Regions from separate parts of the Rugosimonospora acidiphila genome, predicted to be linked through region 2. Evidence: riboswitches for the same ligand, from Rfam matches in the RefSeq annotation. Region 2 holds a riboswitch; each other region holds the start of a gene.

Region 1 (3,723 bases), on a different contig from region 2:
CCAGAACGCTTTCTCGTTGGTGTACGGGCTCAAGCTGCCGTCGGACATCTACGCCACCTACGCGTTCGCCACACGCCTAACCGAGGCCGGCCGGGATCTGCCGAAGGTACACATGATCGCGAAGAACCGCCTCACGCAGTACATGGGTCCGGCATCCGCGTATGCTGCCGTACTTCGCTCCATCACCGTGGACGTTGGCAAGTTGCTGGCGAGCAACCCCGAGATTTTCAACTTCAACGATGTCGACAGCGGCCTGGTGGACATCCGGGACTTCCAGACAACCGGGGTCGTGGCGTTCGCACGAGGTTGCCCGCTGTACGAGCTACAGGCCGGCAAGCTCGACGTCATGGGCCACCGCGTGACGGTGCACGAGGAGTACCGCCTCAACTGCGTCGAGGCTATGGAGGACCTCGTGGCCAAGCTCTGATCTGCGCCCAATGGCACGCTAATGGCACGTAGCATGACCAAAGGATCAAGAATATCGAAGACCCTGGCTGGGGCTCACGTCCTGACCAGGGCCTTCGGTTTGGAGCGGGTGAAGGGAATCGAACCCTCACTGTCAGCTTGGGAAGCTGATGTTCTGCCATTGAACTACACCCGCGAGCGGATCTACTCTACCTGATCGCCGGCCCCGCGTGCAGAGCCGGGTCGCCCATCGTGTGTCCGGACCGCTCGTCCCGCCAGATCTCCGTCCGCCGGGCCGATGGACCGCCGCCCTCCGGCCGCCGGGCCACCATCGCCACGTCCACCGAGAATTCGTAGAGCCGCCAGTCGATCCGGCGCTCCGCCCGGTACGCCTCGGCCAGCCGCTCCACCCTGGCCCGGTCCGTGACCGGCCGGGCGCGGCCCGACAGGTACGCCTCGTCGTCGTTGTCCTCCGGCGGGAACGCGTGCAGCGCGTAGCGCCCGTCACGGTCGAGGTCGCGCCTCTTCGGCGAGTCGATGACGAAGCAGTACAGCCCGTCATCCATGATGACCGGCGCCACGGGGTGTATCCGCGGGCCACCGTCCGGCCGCACCGTCGCCAGGTACCCCAGGCCGGACCCGTACTGGTGGACGAGCTCACGGATCGCCGCCGCGAGGTCGGGCTCGGCTGCCGCGAATTCCGACCAGGTTGCCATCTCCACATTCTATCGAACATATGTTCGGATAGGAACCGAAAGCGCGGCGCCCCGCTCCGGCAGGCTCGGCGGGGGGAAGAGGTACGCCGGGGGAAGGCACTGCGCGGGCGGGGCGCCGCAGGTGAGCGATCAGAGCGTGGGCGACGGGCTATCAGAGCGCGAGCGATGAGGGGATCCGAGGCCGCTCCGGACACTGACCGGGGAGGAGGAGGTCCGGCCAGGCCTCGGGCATTCAGGAGCGGTGATGCCGCGGGCTAGTCAGCCACCCGCGGCGCCGTCGTCCGTCAGGTGGTAGGTCGGCCGTAGCCGTTGACGACAGAAGTGTTGATCTTCTGCATCTGCACCGGTTTGCCGAAGGTCGGCGCGCTGACCACCCAGCCATTGCCCACGTAGATGACGACGTGGTGCACGTCCGAGTAGTAGAAGACCAGGTCGCCCGGCTTGAGGTTGGCCTTGCTGACCGGTGTCGTGGTCTGCTTCTGCTGGTACGCGTTGTGCGGGATGGTCACGCCCACCGAGCGCCAGGACGCCAGGGTCAGCCCGGAGCAGTCGTAGGAGTCGGGGCCGTCGGCGTCCCAGACGTACGACTTGCCGATCTGGTCGCAGGCGAACTGGGCCGCCTTGCTGCCGGCGTCGCCGGTGTACACCTGTGGGCAGGCGACCGGGCGGTACTCGCCGGTGCCGGCGCCGCTGCCGTATGCGGCCAGCCGCATCTGCTGCAACTGGTTGAGCTGGCTCTGCAGTTGCGTGCGCTGCGTGGTCAGCTGCTGCTGCTGCCTGGAGAGCTGCGCGACCATCGCGTCGATGGGCGCTTCCTGCTTCTGGTACTGCTGGCGCAGCTTCACGACGTCGGAGATGCTCTGGGTCTGCGAGCGGGACACCGCGTCGAGCATGCCGAGCTGGTCGACCAGAGTGGTCGGGTCTCCGCTCTCCAAGAGCGCGTTGAGGTTCGAGCTAGGGCCGTACTCGTAGTACTTGGCGGACAACGCGCTGATCCGAGTCATCGCCAGGTCTACCTGCTGTTGCAGCGGCTTGATCTTCTTCTGTAGACCGGCGACCTTGGCCTGGTTGTTGACCAGATTCTGGTGGACACCGTCCCACTGCTCCAGCAGCGGTTCGAGCTGGTTCCACTTCTGGTCGATCTGCGCCTCGAGCTGCCCCGGAGTTTGCGGGGCAGCGGAGGCCGTGGTGGCGCCGACGGCGAGCACGAGGCCGGAGACGGCGGCGACGAGGCCGACGAGACGCGCGGCGCGGACCAGGCGGAAGGTGTGAATCAGACGGGTACGAGGCGGTCGGGCGGCAAACCCTGCCACGGTGGACGACCCTTTCTTCCCTGCGAAGGCATTTGGCCTTCACCGCCTACCGGGTTAGCTGACGGATTCGGGCTGGGAAGCGCCCTACCGCGCGCTGCGCGGATTCACCCCATGGTGCTGGTGGGTCCCCGGTTCGTATTGTCGATTCGGCGGTGCCGTCCGGGGTCTCCCCTCACGGGCGACCGACTTCCGAGCGGCGACTCATAACGGTAGGGACACGACACCGTGCCGCGCAAGCAAACACGAGCATTACTACGCGCCGAATTTACTTTGTCGACGCGCGGTAACGACCATATCCGACGAGTAGAAAACTCGTTAGAACGTTTGCGGAAATCGAAACCGGCGGTGTCCATAGTGGACACCGCCGGTTTCAAACTCCGGAGGAACCGGGAGGATCAGGGTCGGCCGTAGGCGTATGGAGTGCCGATGACCGTCATCTTCGTCTCCATGACGTCCTCGCCCTCCCTCGGCGCGTGCACCACCCAGCCGTTGCCGATGTACAGCGCGACGTGGTGCAGGTCGGAGCCGTAGAACACCAGGTCGCCGATCTGCAGTTGGCTGGAGCTGACCCGCCTCGTGGCCGCGTACTGTTCCGCCGCGTTGTGCGGCAGGGACACGCCGGCGGCCTCCCAGGCGACCATGGTCAGGCCCGAGCAGTCGTAGTAGGTCGGCCCCGCGTCGCCCCAGCCGTACGGGTGACTGATGAGCGAGCAGGCCTTCTTCGCGGCCGTCGCGCCCGAGCCGCTGGTGTAGGTGTACGGGCAGGGGACCGGCTTGAGGTTGCCGCCGGTGGTACCGGCCGAGCCGTACGCCTGGGTACGCAGCTTCTGCAGCTGGCTGATCTGCGCGTTGATCGTGGTCTTCTGGGTGGCCAGGCTCGCGTCCTGCTTCTTCTGCTGGGCGACCAGGCTGTCCAGGGACTTCTTCTGGGCGGTGTACTTGGCGACCTGCTGCTGCACCGCGTCGACGGTCTTCTGCTGGGCCTTGGCCACCTGGTTGAGGCTCATCATCTCGTCGACCAGAGTGGTCGGGTCGCCGCTTTCCAGCAGGGCGTTGAGGTTGGAGCCGGGGCCGTTCATGTACAGCTCAGCGGACATCGCGCCGACCCGGGTCTGTGCCAGCGAGACCTTGGTCTGCAGCGGCGCCAGCTCCTTGTTCAGCGTGCTCTGCTTGCTCAGGTTCTGTTGAAGCTGCTCGTGCACCTTGTCGTACTGCTCGACGAGCGGCTCGAGCTGGTTCCACTTCTGGTCGATCTGCGCTTCGATGTCGGAGATCGATGGGGTGGCGTG
Region 2 (3,723 bases):
GGGTGAGCCACGTCGAACGGCTGGGCAACGAGGCGGTCGTCGCGGTCGACATCGGCGGGGTACCGACCGCGGCGGCGCAGAGCCAGTTGGAACTGCCCGAGGCGCCCGGGCTGCTGGCGGAGACGGTGGCGGAGCGGCCGGCGCAGTCCCACGGCGTGGAGGCGTTGCGCGGCACTCTGGCCCGGCTGCGGTCGCACCAGCACGCCGAGCCGCTGCCGGCCACCGCGCGCACCCGGTACGGCTTCTACCCGGTGTACGAGAGGGACCAGCACGCGCCGGCGTCGCTGGGCGGCACGGTCTCGGTGCGATTCCCGCACCCGGCGCCGCCGCCGCGCCCCGGCGACCCGCTGTCGCTCGCCGTCGACCTGGACCAGGTCTTCCTCTTCGACCACCACGGGGACCGGATCCGCCTGCACACCGCTTAGGCCCTGTCGGCGACGCCTCGCGGCGCGCCACGCAACCTCGGCGCGCGACGGTTCGTTGGATCGTGCGGGCGGTCGAGGGTGGGCACGACCGGGCGACCCTCGCGCGACGGACGGAGGGTGGATGTCCGATACCCGGATCACGGCCGGCATCGACCCGAATGCCGCGGGCTCCTCCGGCCACCGGCGACGGCTGCGCTCCGCCCTGCGGCAGTTGCGCGCCGGGGCGGGGCTGACCCAGGAGCGGGTCGCCGCCGAGATGGACTGGTCGCTGTCCAAGGTGATCCGGATCGAGGCCGGGGCGGTGGCCGTCTCCGTCAACGACGTGCGGAGCCTGCTGCGGCTGTACCGCGTCCAGGACGGCGAGCAGGCGGCCCGGCTCATCGAACTCGCCCGGACGGCCCGCCGCCGGCCCTGGTGGTACGCCTACCGGGACCACTTCGCCGCGGCCTTCCAGTCCTACCTCGACCTGGAGCCCGGCGCGTCGGCGTTGAAGTTCCACCAGACCGGCTGCGTGCCCGGCCTGCTGCAGACCGAGCGGTACGCCCGGGCGGTGAGCCTGGCCACAGCACCCGAACCGGTACCCCCGCAGCGGCTCGACCTGGAGCTCAATGTCCGGCTACGACGGCAGCGCGGCGTGTTCGGCCAGCAGTCGCCGCCGGAGGTCGTCGCGCTGCTCGACGAGGCATGCCTGCGCAGGAGCTGCGGCGACCGGGACGCCCTGCGCGCCCAACTCGCCCACCTGCGGGAGCTCGCGGACCGGCCGGGCGTCGCCATCCACGTGGTGCCGTTCACGGCATCGGTGACGGCGGCCACCCTCGGCACCTTCGTCCTGCTCGAATTCGATGCCGACGGCGACGGTCCCGCGCTGTACGTCGAGGGGCTGCGCGGGGTGCAGTCGATGCGCACCCAGCACCCGGCCGTCACGGCCTACGCCAACCTGTTCGAGCGGGTCCGCTCGGCGGCACTGGACGAGACGGACTCGCTCGCGCTCATCGATCGCGCCGCGCGCGAGGTGTGAGCGTGGTCAGCGGGGCTCAGGCGGCGGTGTCCCGGGGGCGGCTGGGCAGGTCCGGCTCCCACTCCTGGACCCGGATCAGCGCCCGCCTGATCTGGCCGAAACGCCGCGGGTCCCGCATTGAGAGCAGCCGAACCGTCAGCCCCTGGTACTGCGCCCAGATCTCGAACGGCCTGGGCCGGCGCAGCAGGCCGTACACCAGCAGGCTCAACGGCACGGCCAGCACCACGGCCGCGCCGAGCCAGCCGGCAGGGTCGAGGTAGCGCGCGGTGAGGACGATGCCGAACGCGATCACGCCCGACGCGATCCCCGCGTCGATGGTCAGCCGGCTGTGCGGGGCGCGCACCACGCGCAGCTCACACAGCGACTCGATCGGGTACCGGCGTCCACCGACGACGAGCCAACGATCCGTGACCTTGACCCCGTCCGCGTTGTACAGGATCGTCTCGCCGGGGCGCCTCCGCTCTGGTACGGGGGAACCCCTCTGGGTACGCTCCATTGAAGTGTCTCCTCCGGGCTCTTGAGACGGGCGATGGAGTGAGGTCTGAGCGGCATCCGGTGGCAGCCGGGTGCCGCTTCTGTCGTTGCGCGGGTAGCGCAACATGATGATGAGTCTCATTGTGCGACAGCCACCTGTATAAGGGAAGCCTGTATATCTGCTATATGTCAGTTCGACTTCCTTCATTGAGCGATATGGCACACACGGGCGACGAGCGATCCTTGGCGCCCACGTTTGCGCAGCTAGCGCGAGTGCGCGGAGTGGTCGACCGGCCACTCGCCGCTGCGCGTGAATGCCATTCACGTCCCGGCGCCGCAACAGACATTCCTCTTGTTAGGCCAAATCTGGAGCAGATCCGGCGCACTGGGTTTCCCGGTCGGCATCTTCCCGCTAGCTTGAAGAAGCCAACCGGAAGTCCAGTCGACCATTCCAGGCGATACCGGGTGGCACCGCCGAGTTGCCGACTCTGCCCCCATCACGGCAGGGAACGCGAGCCGGGGAACCAGGTTCGTTGGGGTGAATCCGCGAGATTCTCGCGGTAGGGCTACTTCCGGCCCGAATCCGTCAGCTAACCCGGTAGGCGGCGACGGAGACTCAAGTTCCCGTGTCTCTGTCAAGGAAGAAAGGGTTGCCCTTGCGCACCGCGCGGACAATGTTGCGGGCCCTGTTCATCGGGGTAGCCGCGGTCGCCATCGTGGCGCCGGCGTCTGTCGCCAATGCCGAGCCGACCGCGGCACAAATTCAGCAACAAATCGACCAGGATTCGACGAACCTGGAAAAAATCATCGAACAGTACGACAAGGTCACCGGGCAGTTGACCGCCAGTCAGGCTGCGGAAAACAAGCTCCAGCAGCAGATGAAGCCGCTGCAGACGAGCCTGGACGCCGCCTCCGACAAGATCGATAAGCTGGCCGTCGCCGCCTACATAGGCGGACCCGCCACGACCGCGGATGCCCTGCTGCAGGCGGGCTCACCGCAGGGTCTCATCGATCAGCTCAACACGCTGAATCAGATCAGCCGGCGACAGCAGGCCGAGGTGAGCCAGTACCAGGCGGCCAAGGCCAAGTTCGACGGCCAGAAGAAGCTGCTCGACGCCAACCTCGCCTCGCAACGCACCCAGCAGGCCGCGCTCTCGGCACAGCGCACGAAGATCAACGGTGACCTGAAGACCCTGTACGCGGAACGCACCAAGGCGTACGGGACGGCCACCGAGAAGGCGAGCAAGTCCACGGCCAAGGCACCGCCCGTGGCGGGTGCGGCCGGGGCCGCCGTCAAGTTCGCGTACGCCGCGCTCGGCACGCCCTACGTGTGGGCCGGCGCGAGCTCCAGCGGGTACGACTGCTCCGGGCTGACCATGAAGGCGTGGGCGGCGGCCGGCGTGAGCCTCCCGCACAACGCCGCCGAGCAGTACAGCGCGGTGAGTCACATCAGCCGCAGTCAGCTCGAACCCGGCGATCTCGTGTTCTACGAGAGCCTCGGGCACGTGGCCATCTACGTCGGCAACAACCAGGTCATCCACGCGCCGCAGCCCGGCGAGGTCGTCAAGCTGGCGAGCGTGGACATGATGACCCCTTACGCGTACGGACGTCCGTAGTAAGGAACGTTGCGGGGCCGGCCTGACCCCCCACTCGCGCCGGCCCGCGACGTCCCCGTCCGCGCCCCCGACCTCCCCGCGGGGGCGCGGACGGGTGCCCGTCTGACGCCTACTCCCGCGGCAACTCGACGATGACGTTGGTGGACTTGATGACGGCCTCGGCCACCGAGCCCACCGCCAGGCCCAGCTC
Region 3 (3,723 bases), on a different contig from region 2:
CGTGCACACGCCCGACCTCGACGACGTCTTCCTCGCCCTCACCGGCCCCGCCACGACAGAAGGAACGGCCCGATGACCACGATGTCCCTCGCCGTGCGCGACTCGTCCACCATGCTGCGGCGCAACCTCAAACGGATGCTGCGCTACCCGTCGATGACGCTGATGATGATCGGCATGCCGGTACTCTTCCTGCTGCTGTTCGTCTACATCTTCGGCGGCACCCTGGGTAACGGCCTCGGCGGCGCGCAGGCGGGCCGGGCCGCGTACGCCAACTACGTGGTACCGGGGATCCTGCTGATCGCCGTGGCCGGCGCCGCTCAGGGAATCGCGGTCTCCGTCGCGATGGACATGACCGAGGGCATCATCGCCCGGTTCCGTACCATGGCGATCTTCCGCCCCTCCGTGCTGACCGGACACGTGCTGGGCAGTCTCGTCCAGTCCATGCTGAGCCTCGCCGCGATCCTCGGGGTCGGGCTGCTGGTGGGCTTCCGGCCGAACGCCACGCCGATCGAATGGCTCGCCGTGGCCGGCGTCCTGCTGATGGTCACCTTCGCGATCACCTGGTTCGCCGTCGCCTGCGGCCTGGTCACCAAGAGCGTCGAGGCGGCCAGCAACCTGCCCATGCCGATCATGCTGCTGCCGTTCCTCGGCAGCGGGTTCGTACCGACCGATTCCCTGCCCAGGGGCGCGTCGTGGTTCGCCCAGTACCAGCCCTTCACCCCGGTCATCGAGACCCTGCGCGGGCTGATGCTCGGCACCCCCATCGGCAACAACGGCGTCCTCGCCGTCGCCTGGTCCGGGGCCATCACCATCGGCTGCTACCTCTGGTCCCGGCGCCTCTACGGCCGTGACCCGTCCCGCTGAACCGACTGCTGAACCCGCCACCGCACTGCCCCGGAACCTGACGGTTCCGGGGCAGCCACGGGTAGCGGTGAGGGCGCGGGTTGGCCTCAGGCCCCGGGGCGGCGGTAGCCGGCGATCGGCAGGTACGGGTTGCTCAGCTGGGTCATCCGCACCACGTCACCGGTGGTCGGCGCGTGCACCACCCAGCCATCGCCCACGTACACGCTCATGTGGTGGTGGTCGCTGAAGTAAAAGACCAGGTCGCCGGGCTGCAACTGGGAACGCGTGACCGGCTTCGTGTCGTCCCACTGCCACCCGGTGAAGTGGCCGAGCGTGACGCCGGCCGCCTTCCACGCGTACAGGGCCAGGCCCGAGCAGTCGAAGGTGCTGGGGCCCGCGGTGGCCCACACGTACGGCTTGCCGATCTGCGCACAGGCGGTCTTGGCGGCGATCGCGCCGGGGCCGGTGGTCAGCTCGGCGGGGCAGGCGACCGGTTCGTAGGTGCCGCCGGACTTGCCGCTCTCGCCGTACGCCTGACGGCGCAGCACCTGCAGGCTGTCCATCTGGTTCTGGATGTCGGTCTTTTCCTTGGACAGCTGCTTGTCCTGCACGGTCTCGGCCGCGATGAGGGCGTCCAGCGGCTTCTTCTGCGCGTTGTACTTGGCGACCAGGTCGGCGGCGTCCTTGACGGAGTCGGACTGGCGGTGCGCGATGGCGTCCAGCGTTGACATCTGGTCGGCCATCGTCGCCGGGGTGCCGGTGGTCAGCAGGGCATCCAGGGGCGAGGTCTCCCCGTACTCGTAGAGCTGCGCGGACAGCGCGCTGACCCGGGTCAGGGTGAGGTCCACCTGGATCTGCAACGGCTTGATCTGCTTGGCCAGGTTGGCGGACTTCGTCTGGTTCTGCTGCAGCTGCGAGTGCAGCTCGTTGTACTGCTCGACGAGCGGTTCCAGCTTGTTCCAGTTGTCGTTGATCTGCCCCTCGATATCCGAGATCGAGGGTGCCGCCTGGGCGGTCGTGCCGGTTCCCACAACGAGGAACATCATGGCGGCGACGGCGACAAGGACACGGCGTGGCCGGCTGAGCACTCGGGCGTACGCCACGGGCGGCTCCTTCTTCCTCGACCGCCTACCGGGTTAGCTGACGGGTTCGGGCGGAAGAAGCCCTGCCGCGCGGCTGCGCGGGTTCACCCCAGTGCTTAGGTGGGTTCCCGGCTCGTGGTGACGACTCGGCGGTGTCCGGCCTCAGGGCCGGACGGTTAGGTGACCTTGGACGACCGAACGATAGCCACCGGCACCCGGTCATTACAAGCCGGACCGCCCAAGAGGGTAGTAGTCAGACCGTTACCGATTGACGTGCGTGCCGGTGCTCAGCGTCATTAGCCGGCGAATACTCCGTTCCAATCTTTGATGTGCCAACGGCGCACCAGACCGTTGATCACGAACGGCTCGTCCTTGGTGAACTCTTCGGCCGCTTCCCGCGTAGTGAAGATTGCCATAGCACCATCGCGGACCGGGTCGGCAAACGTGCCGTCCCTCAGCGGCGTGCCCCGATTATGAAACTCATCGAGGCGCCGCGGTGCCCGGGAATACTCGATCGGCAGGCGGCGTCGCCCGGCGAATAGCGGGGCGCCCCGTCCGGGAGCCGGCGACGGCTCCCGGACGAGGCGCCCGGGTTTCGCTTGTGACGGGAGGAGAGATCTACCCGTCGGCGGTCAGGTCAGGAGGAGTAGCCGCGGGTACCCATCCAGTTGGCCAGGTCGATGGTGGTCATCCAGTAGGTGTCGGCGCCCTCACCGGCCGGGTCGGCGATGTGCACGTCCCGCCCGTTGTCGCTGTACCCGATGACGGCGATGTAGTGGCCGCCGTCGTACTCGTGGTACCCGCCGGACAGGTCCTGCGCGCTGCCCACGATGTTCGCGACGACGCCGTACCCGTTGCTGATCGCGTGCACGACGTTCGCCTGCAGTTGGTCCATTTCAGCCGACGTCGCGCTGCTGCCGGGGATGAAGGTGGTGTGGTAGAAGCTCGTGCCCTCGAGGCGGTTGAGCTCGGCCGTGGTGTCGGCCGCCGAGTTGGTGCCGGCGGTCGTGGTGCCCATGGCCATGGCGATGGTGTCCTGGCTCGGCGCGGCGATCTTCGTGCTCGCCGCCATCCGGGTCGAGGCGGGGCCGCAGTAGTAGCCGTTGATCTGGTACTCGAAGTCGAACTTGAGGTCCTTGGCGGCGGGTGCCACGGGCTTGGCCGGGGCCTTCACGACCTTCGGCGCGGCCGGAACGGTCGACGCGTGGGTCGGTGACGGGGCGGCGGGCGACGGGGCGGCCGGCGACGACGCGGCCGATGCCGGCGCGGCGATTTCGGCCCCGGCGTTGCCCGAGCTGTTGATGGTGCCGGCGGCGTTGGCCAGCGAGATGGCCTGGGCGGTGCCGGGGGCAGTGGAGCGCTTGCCCAGGCTGAGCGGGAGCGCGATCAGCAGGGCCACGCCCAGCATCGTCGCCCAGACCAGGGCGATGCGGTGCGCGCGACTGGGCACGGCATGCTTGAAGTGCTTACCGAGATTTTGGGGGTTCACAAATTCCTCGCCAGGGGATTTCTATCGCTCTATGGAAGCGGATGGATTTCTGGAAAGGCCGACCGGTAAAGGTGTCACAGCCGGATGGAAAAACCATTCCGGGGATTTGTGCGAGGCAGGCTGGTACCACGTCCGGGTGGTGAATCGCCTGAATCGCGATCGCGTGCGCGAATTCGGTGACGCTACGGGCTGCTTGTGCCCGGCTGACCGTCCGCGCGCCGCCGGCCGGCGGTGGTGACTATCTCTCCGGCGTCACTGGGCCGCTGCGACCGGCGCAACGGGGCGCACTGGGTCGAGCGGGAAAAGCGC
Region 4 (3,723 bases), on a different contig from region 2:
ATCTGGTTCGGCGTCTCGACCCCGGCGTGGATCCTCGGCGCGCTGTCGCCGCACCCCACCACCCGCGGCGCACTGTGGGCGCTCGCCCTGGCCCTGGAGTACCTGATCGGCGCGCTCCGGTACCCGGTGCCGCGGCTCGGCCGGGTGCCCCTGTCCCAGTACGAGACGGCCGGCCGGCACCTCGGCGAGCGGTACCAGCAATTCATGATCCTGACCCTCGGCGACCTGATCGTGGTGCCGGCCCTGAAGTTCGGCCAGACCGGCTTCTCCGGGCTCCGCACCGCCGCCCTCCTCGCGGCGTTCGCCGCCACGGCGCTGTTGTGGCAGATCTACGTGTTCCGGATCGGGCTGCGTTTCGAGACGGTGATCGACCAGAACCCGGGACGGGTCGAGCGTTGGGCGCCGTACACACAGGTGCTCACGGTGGCCGGCGTGGTGGCCCTGGGTACCGGCTTCGAGCTCGTGATCGGGCAGCCCGGCGGGACGACGCCGGCCGCCTGGGCGGTGGTGCTGTTCGCCGGGCCGGCCCTGTTCCTGGTCGGCCGGATCACCTTCGAGTACCAGATGTTCCGCCGGTACTCCCGCTCCCGGGTCGCCTGGGCGGTAGTGCTGATCCCGATGGCGGTCGTCGCGTGCGCGGTGCCGCCGCTACTGGCGACGGTCCTGGTCGCCATCAACCTGCTGGGCGTCGCGGTCACCGACGCCATCCGCGGCCGGCGCGGCTCCGGCAGGCTGTCGGGCGACCCCTGAACACGACTCGTCGAGGGTCGCCCGGGACCTCAGCGGCCGGCGGTGGACTGCAGGACTATGCCGTTGCCGTCGGGATCGTCGAAGGTGACGAAGCGTCCCCACGGCGCCTGCTGGATGCCGCCCTCGATGATCACTCCCCGCGCCACGAGGGTCTGGACGTCGCCGTCCAGGTCGTCGGACTCGATGACCAGACCCTTGGCGCTGCCGGCCGACATCGTGTCGAACCAGGTCACCAGCGTGATCGAGGTCTGCCCACCGCTCGGCCGGACCTGAACCCACCGCTGGCCCGGCATCGTGGCGTCGTCGTTGACAAGGTCGAACCCGAGGGTGTCGACGTAGAAGTCCCTGGCCCGATCCTGATCCGTGACCGGGAGGGAGAGCAGTTGGATGTGGGTGAGACTCATGCCGCCGATAATAGGTAGTCCGACCAGTTACCAGTCAACGACGCGCCCGCGTCCCGCCGTGGGTGTCCCCCGGTCGGATGGTTCTCGGCGACCCGGGCCCGCGACGGCAGCGGCACGAAAGTCCACACTGGACATTCGGGCCGCCGGCTCACGCGGATCGGACGCGCTCCCGCTCGGGCGCCCGCCGAACCACGGCGGACGCCCGAAAACGGTAGGTGCGTCTTACGGTTGGCGCGTCCTACGGTTGGTGCGTCCTACGGTTGTGCGTCTTACGGTTGTGCGTCTTCCGCACTGCCCGGTAGCGCCTCAGAACGCCAGCCGCTCGCCGGGAAGGATGAAGTTCGGGTCGCCACCGATGACGCCCTCATTCTTCTGGTACAGCGTCCGCCAGCCGCCCTCGATCCCGTGCTGCTGCGCGATCTCGGACAGCGTGTCGCCGGACTGGACGGTGTAGTCCCCGCCCGCCGACGAACCGCCCGCCGACGAATCCCGGGAGGTCGAACCGCCCGAGGACGAAGAGCCCGACGACGAGTGGTGCGTCGACGAACCACCCGAAGACGAACCACCCGAAGACGAACCACCCGACGACGAAGAGCCCGAGGACGAACCACCCGAGGACGCGGTGGTCGACGAAGCGGAGCTCGACCCCGAACTCGACGAACCGCCCCGCGCGCCGCAGACCGGCCATGCGCCGATCCCCTGTCCGGCCAACACCTTCTCCGCGATGGCGATCTGCTGCTCACGGCTGGCCAGGTCCGCGCGGGCCGCGTACTGCGTGCCGCCGTACCCGGCCCAGGTGCCCTGCGAGAACTGCAGACCCCCGTAGAAGCCGTTTCCGGTGTTGATGCTCCAGTTCCCACCGGACTCGCACTTCGCGATCGCGTCCCAGTTCACGCTCGGCGAGGCGCTGGCCGCCGTACCGGGGCCGAGCAGGGCGAGGGCACCGGCCGCACCGGAAACCGCCAGCGCGGCGATGACGCCGCCACGACGTCCCCGGGGCCCGCGATCGTTGTGCTTGGAAAATGCCATGGCAAACTCCTCCACGCCTCCGAGGTGAGCTGTCGGGTTCGGGCCGAGGTATGCCCGGCCGCCGTGTCCGTTGACTCCGGCACCAGCCCGCTTCACGGGCTCAATAACTACTAGGAGTAACGAGGCGGCTTCACCCCAAGACGCGCGACGCGCGCCGGAGAACCTGGTTCCCCCGCTCCTGCCGTTGGATTCGGTTGCGTCGGCCGGCGGCAGGATTCGGCGTACCGGGCGACGTGGTCCACGGTTGCGGACCGCCCGAAGCTAGGCCGATGGATCGCCGTGCGACAAACCAAACGACGATTATCGTGAGACTGCTCACCGCGAAACCCGGTCGGTTACGGCCGGGACGCGCGAGCCCGTTATTTGCGACATGAGGGAAGCACGAGGTATGGCCGCGCGACCGGCGCACGGGAGCCCGCCCGGTCCAACCGTGACGCTCACATGCCTGCCGGTTACGACTCGTCGAGTACCCGGTCGACGGCCTCCAGATACCGACGGTCACCATCGCGACTCCGAGCGAGCCAGTACTCGGCCCCCCAGAACAGGTACGCCGACAGCACCGCGCCGGCCCCGCGGCTCCAGCGCACGCACTGGTTGAAGTTGGCTATCACGTGCTCGGGCAGGCAGCTGTACATTCCCTCACCGTGCGGGCGGGGCGGCTCGGTCACTGTCTCCCACGGCTCCGCCTGCCCCTCCGCGACCATCAGCCGTTTGCCGGTAGCGGCGGCCCACTCGAACAGTTTCCGCCGCCTGCGCTGCTGCCACGGGGTGCGGCTGCCGTCCAGATACACCGTCCGCCCGGCGGCACCGATCAGGGCGTGCCGGGGGTAGAAGTCGATGCCCACGATGTCGGCCAACCGCTGCGCCACCGACAGCGAGTCGCCCTGGTCGCGAGTGCGCCATCCCTGGTGCAGCGCGACGGGGAGCGAGGTGGGCAGGAAGCCGTTCATCAGGATCGGACGGCCCGGGTCCGCCGCGCGGACGGCATCGACCTCGCTGGCGACGAAGTCCGCCGACAGCCGCCACGAGTGTTCCATGCCGAGCGGGTCCACGGCCTCGTGCTCGACCTGCCACGCGACGATCGCCGACCGGTCGCGGTAGCGCCGCACGATCCGCGTGATGAACTCGGTCGCCGCGTCCAGCAACGCGCGATGCGGTCCGGGCTCGACGAGCCTGCCCTCCCGCAGCGGCTCGTCCAAGCGGTGGTCGGGTACGAAGAATTCGGGGTATCCGAACGCCTTCACCGCTCCGACGCACAGGATGATGTCCTTGCCAGCGCGCTCGGCCGCGTCCAGATGCCGGTCGAGTTCGTCCGGGTGGAATTCACCCGGTGCCGGCTCGATCCGGTTCCAGTACGCCCCGAACCGGATGACCTCGAACGGGCGGGCCAGCAGTTCCCGAAGGCTCGCCTCCGGATCGAGCCCCATCGCCTCGGCCTGCCGGGGCCGGAAACTGAGGCCCAGCCTCGTCTCGGCTCGACGCTCGACCGGCAGCCGCAACCACCGGTCGGTCAGCGGCCGTACGGGCCGGCGGATGCGCA

Evidence for each region. Region 2 has a riboswitch for cyclic di-AMP ahead of ABEA87_RS10515 (C40 family peptidase). Riboswitches for the same ligand answer to the same signal wherever they lie in the genome.
Region 1: linked by a shared signal. The riboswitch ahead of ABEA87_RS00130 (C40 family peptidase) and the one ahead of ABEA87_RS10515 (C40 family peptidase) in region 2 are both predicted to bind cyclic di-AMP.
Region 3: linked by a shared signal. The riboswitch ahead of ABEA87_RS39330 (C40 family peptidase) and the one ahead of ABEA87_RS10515 (C40 family peptidase) in region 2 are both predicted to bind cyclic di-AMP.
Region 4: linked by a shared signal. The riboswitch ahead of ABEA87_RS36155 (LysM peptidoglycan-binding domain-containing protein) and the one ahead of ABEA87_RS10515 (C40 family peptidase) in region 2 are both predicted to bind cyclic di-AMP.

The regions. Positions count from the first base shown of each region.
Region 1 is NZ_BAABJQ010000001.1:24,356-28,078, reverse strand. It holds gene ABEA87_RS00145 (ParA family protein) at 1-427, shown strand, start outside; tRNA gene ABEA87_RS00140 (tRNA-Gly) at 528-601, opposite strand; gene ABEA87_RS00135 (pyridoxamine 5'-phosphate oxidase family protein) at 615-1,121, opposite strand; gene ABEA87_RS00130 (C40 family peptidase) at 1,406-2,434, opposite strand; cyclic di-AMP (ydaO/yuaA leader) riboswitch at 2,463-2,596, opposite strand; gene ABEA87_RS00125 (C40 family peptidase) at 2,830-3,723, opposite strand, start outside.
Region 2 is NZ_BAABJQ010000005.1:106,984-110,706, forward strand. It holds gene ABEA87_RS10500 (ABC transporter ATP-binding protein) at 1-425, shown strand, start outside; gene ABEA87_RS10505 (helix-turn-helix domain-containing protein) at 547-1,443, shown strand; gene ABEA87_RS10510 (DUF6232 family protein) at 1,460-1,939, opposite strand; cyclic di-AMP (ydaO/yuaA leader) riboswitch at 2,388-2,536, shown strand; gene ABEA87_RS10515 (C40 family peptidase) at 2,568-3,533, shown strand; gene ABEA87_RS10520 (TOBE domain-containing protein) at 3,643-3,723, opposite strand, start outside.
Region 3 is NZ_BAABJQ010000044.1:52,427-56,149, forward strand. It holds gene ABEA87_RS39320 (ATP-binding cassette domain-containing protein) at 1-76, shown strand, start outside; gene ABEA87_RS39325 (ABC transporter permease) at 73-864, shown strand; gene ABEA87_RS39330 (C40 family peptidase) at 951-1,946, opposite strand; cyclic di-AMP (ydaO/yuaA leader) riboswitch at 1,954-2,087, opposite strand; gene ABEA87_RS42870 (YciI family protein) at 2,222-2,341, opposite strand; gene ABEA87_RS39335 (C39 family peptidase) at 2,563-3,414, opposite strand.
Region 4 is NZ_BAABJQ010000034.1:23,769-27,491, forward strand. It holds gene ABEA87_RS36145 (low temperature requirement protein A) at 1-750, shown strand, start outside; gene ABEA87_RS36150 (VOC family protein) at 780-1,154, opposite strand; gene ABEA87_RS36155 (LysM peptidoglycan-binding domain-containing protein) at 1,461-2,183, opposite strand; cyclic di-AMP (ydaO/yuaA leader) riboswitch at 2,183-2,389, opposite strand; gene ABEA87_RS36160 (beta-galactosidase) at 2,636-3,723, opposite strand, start outside.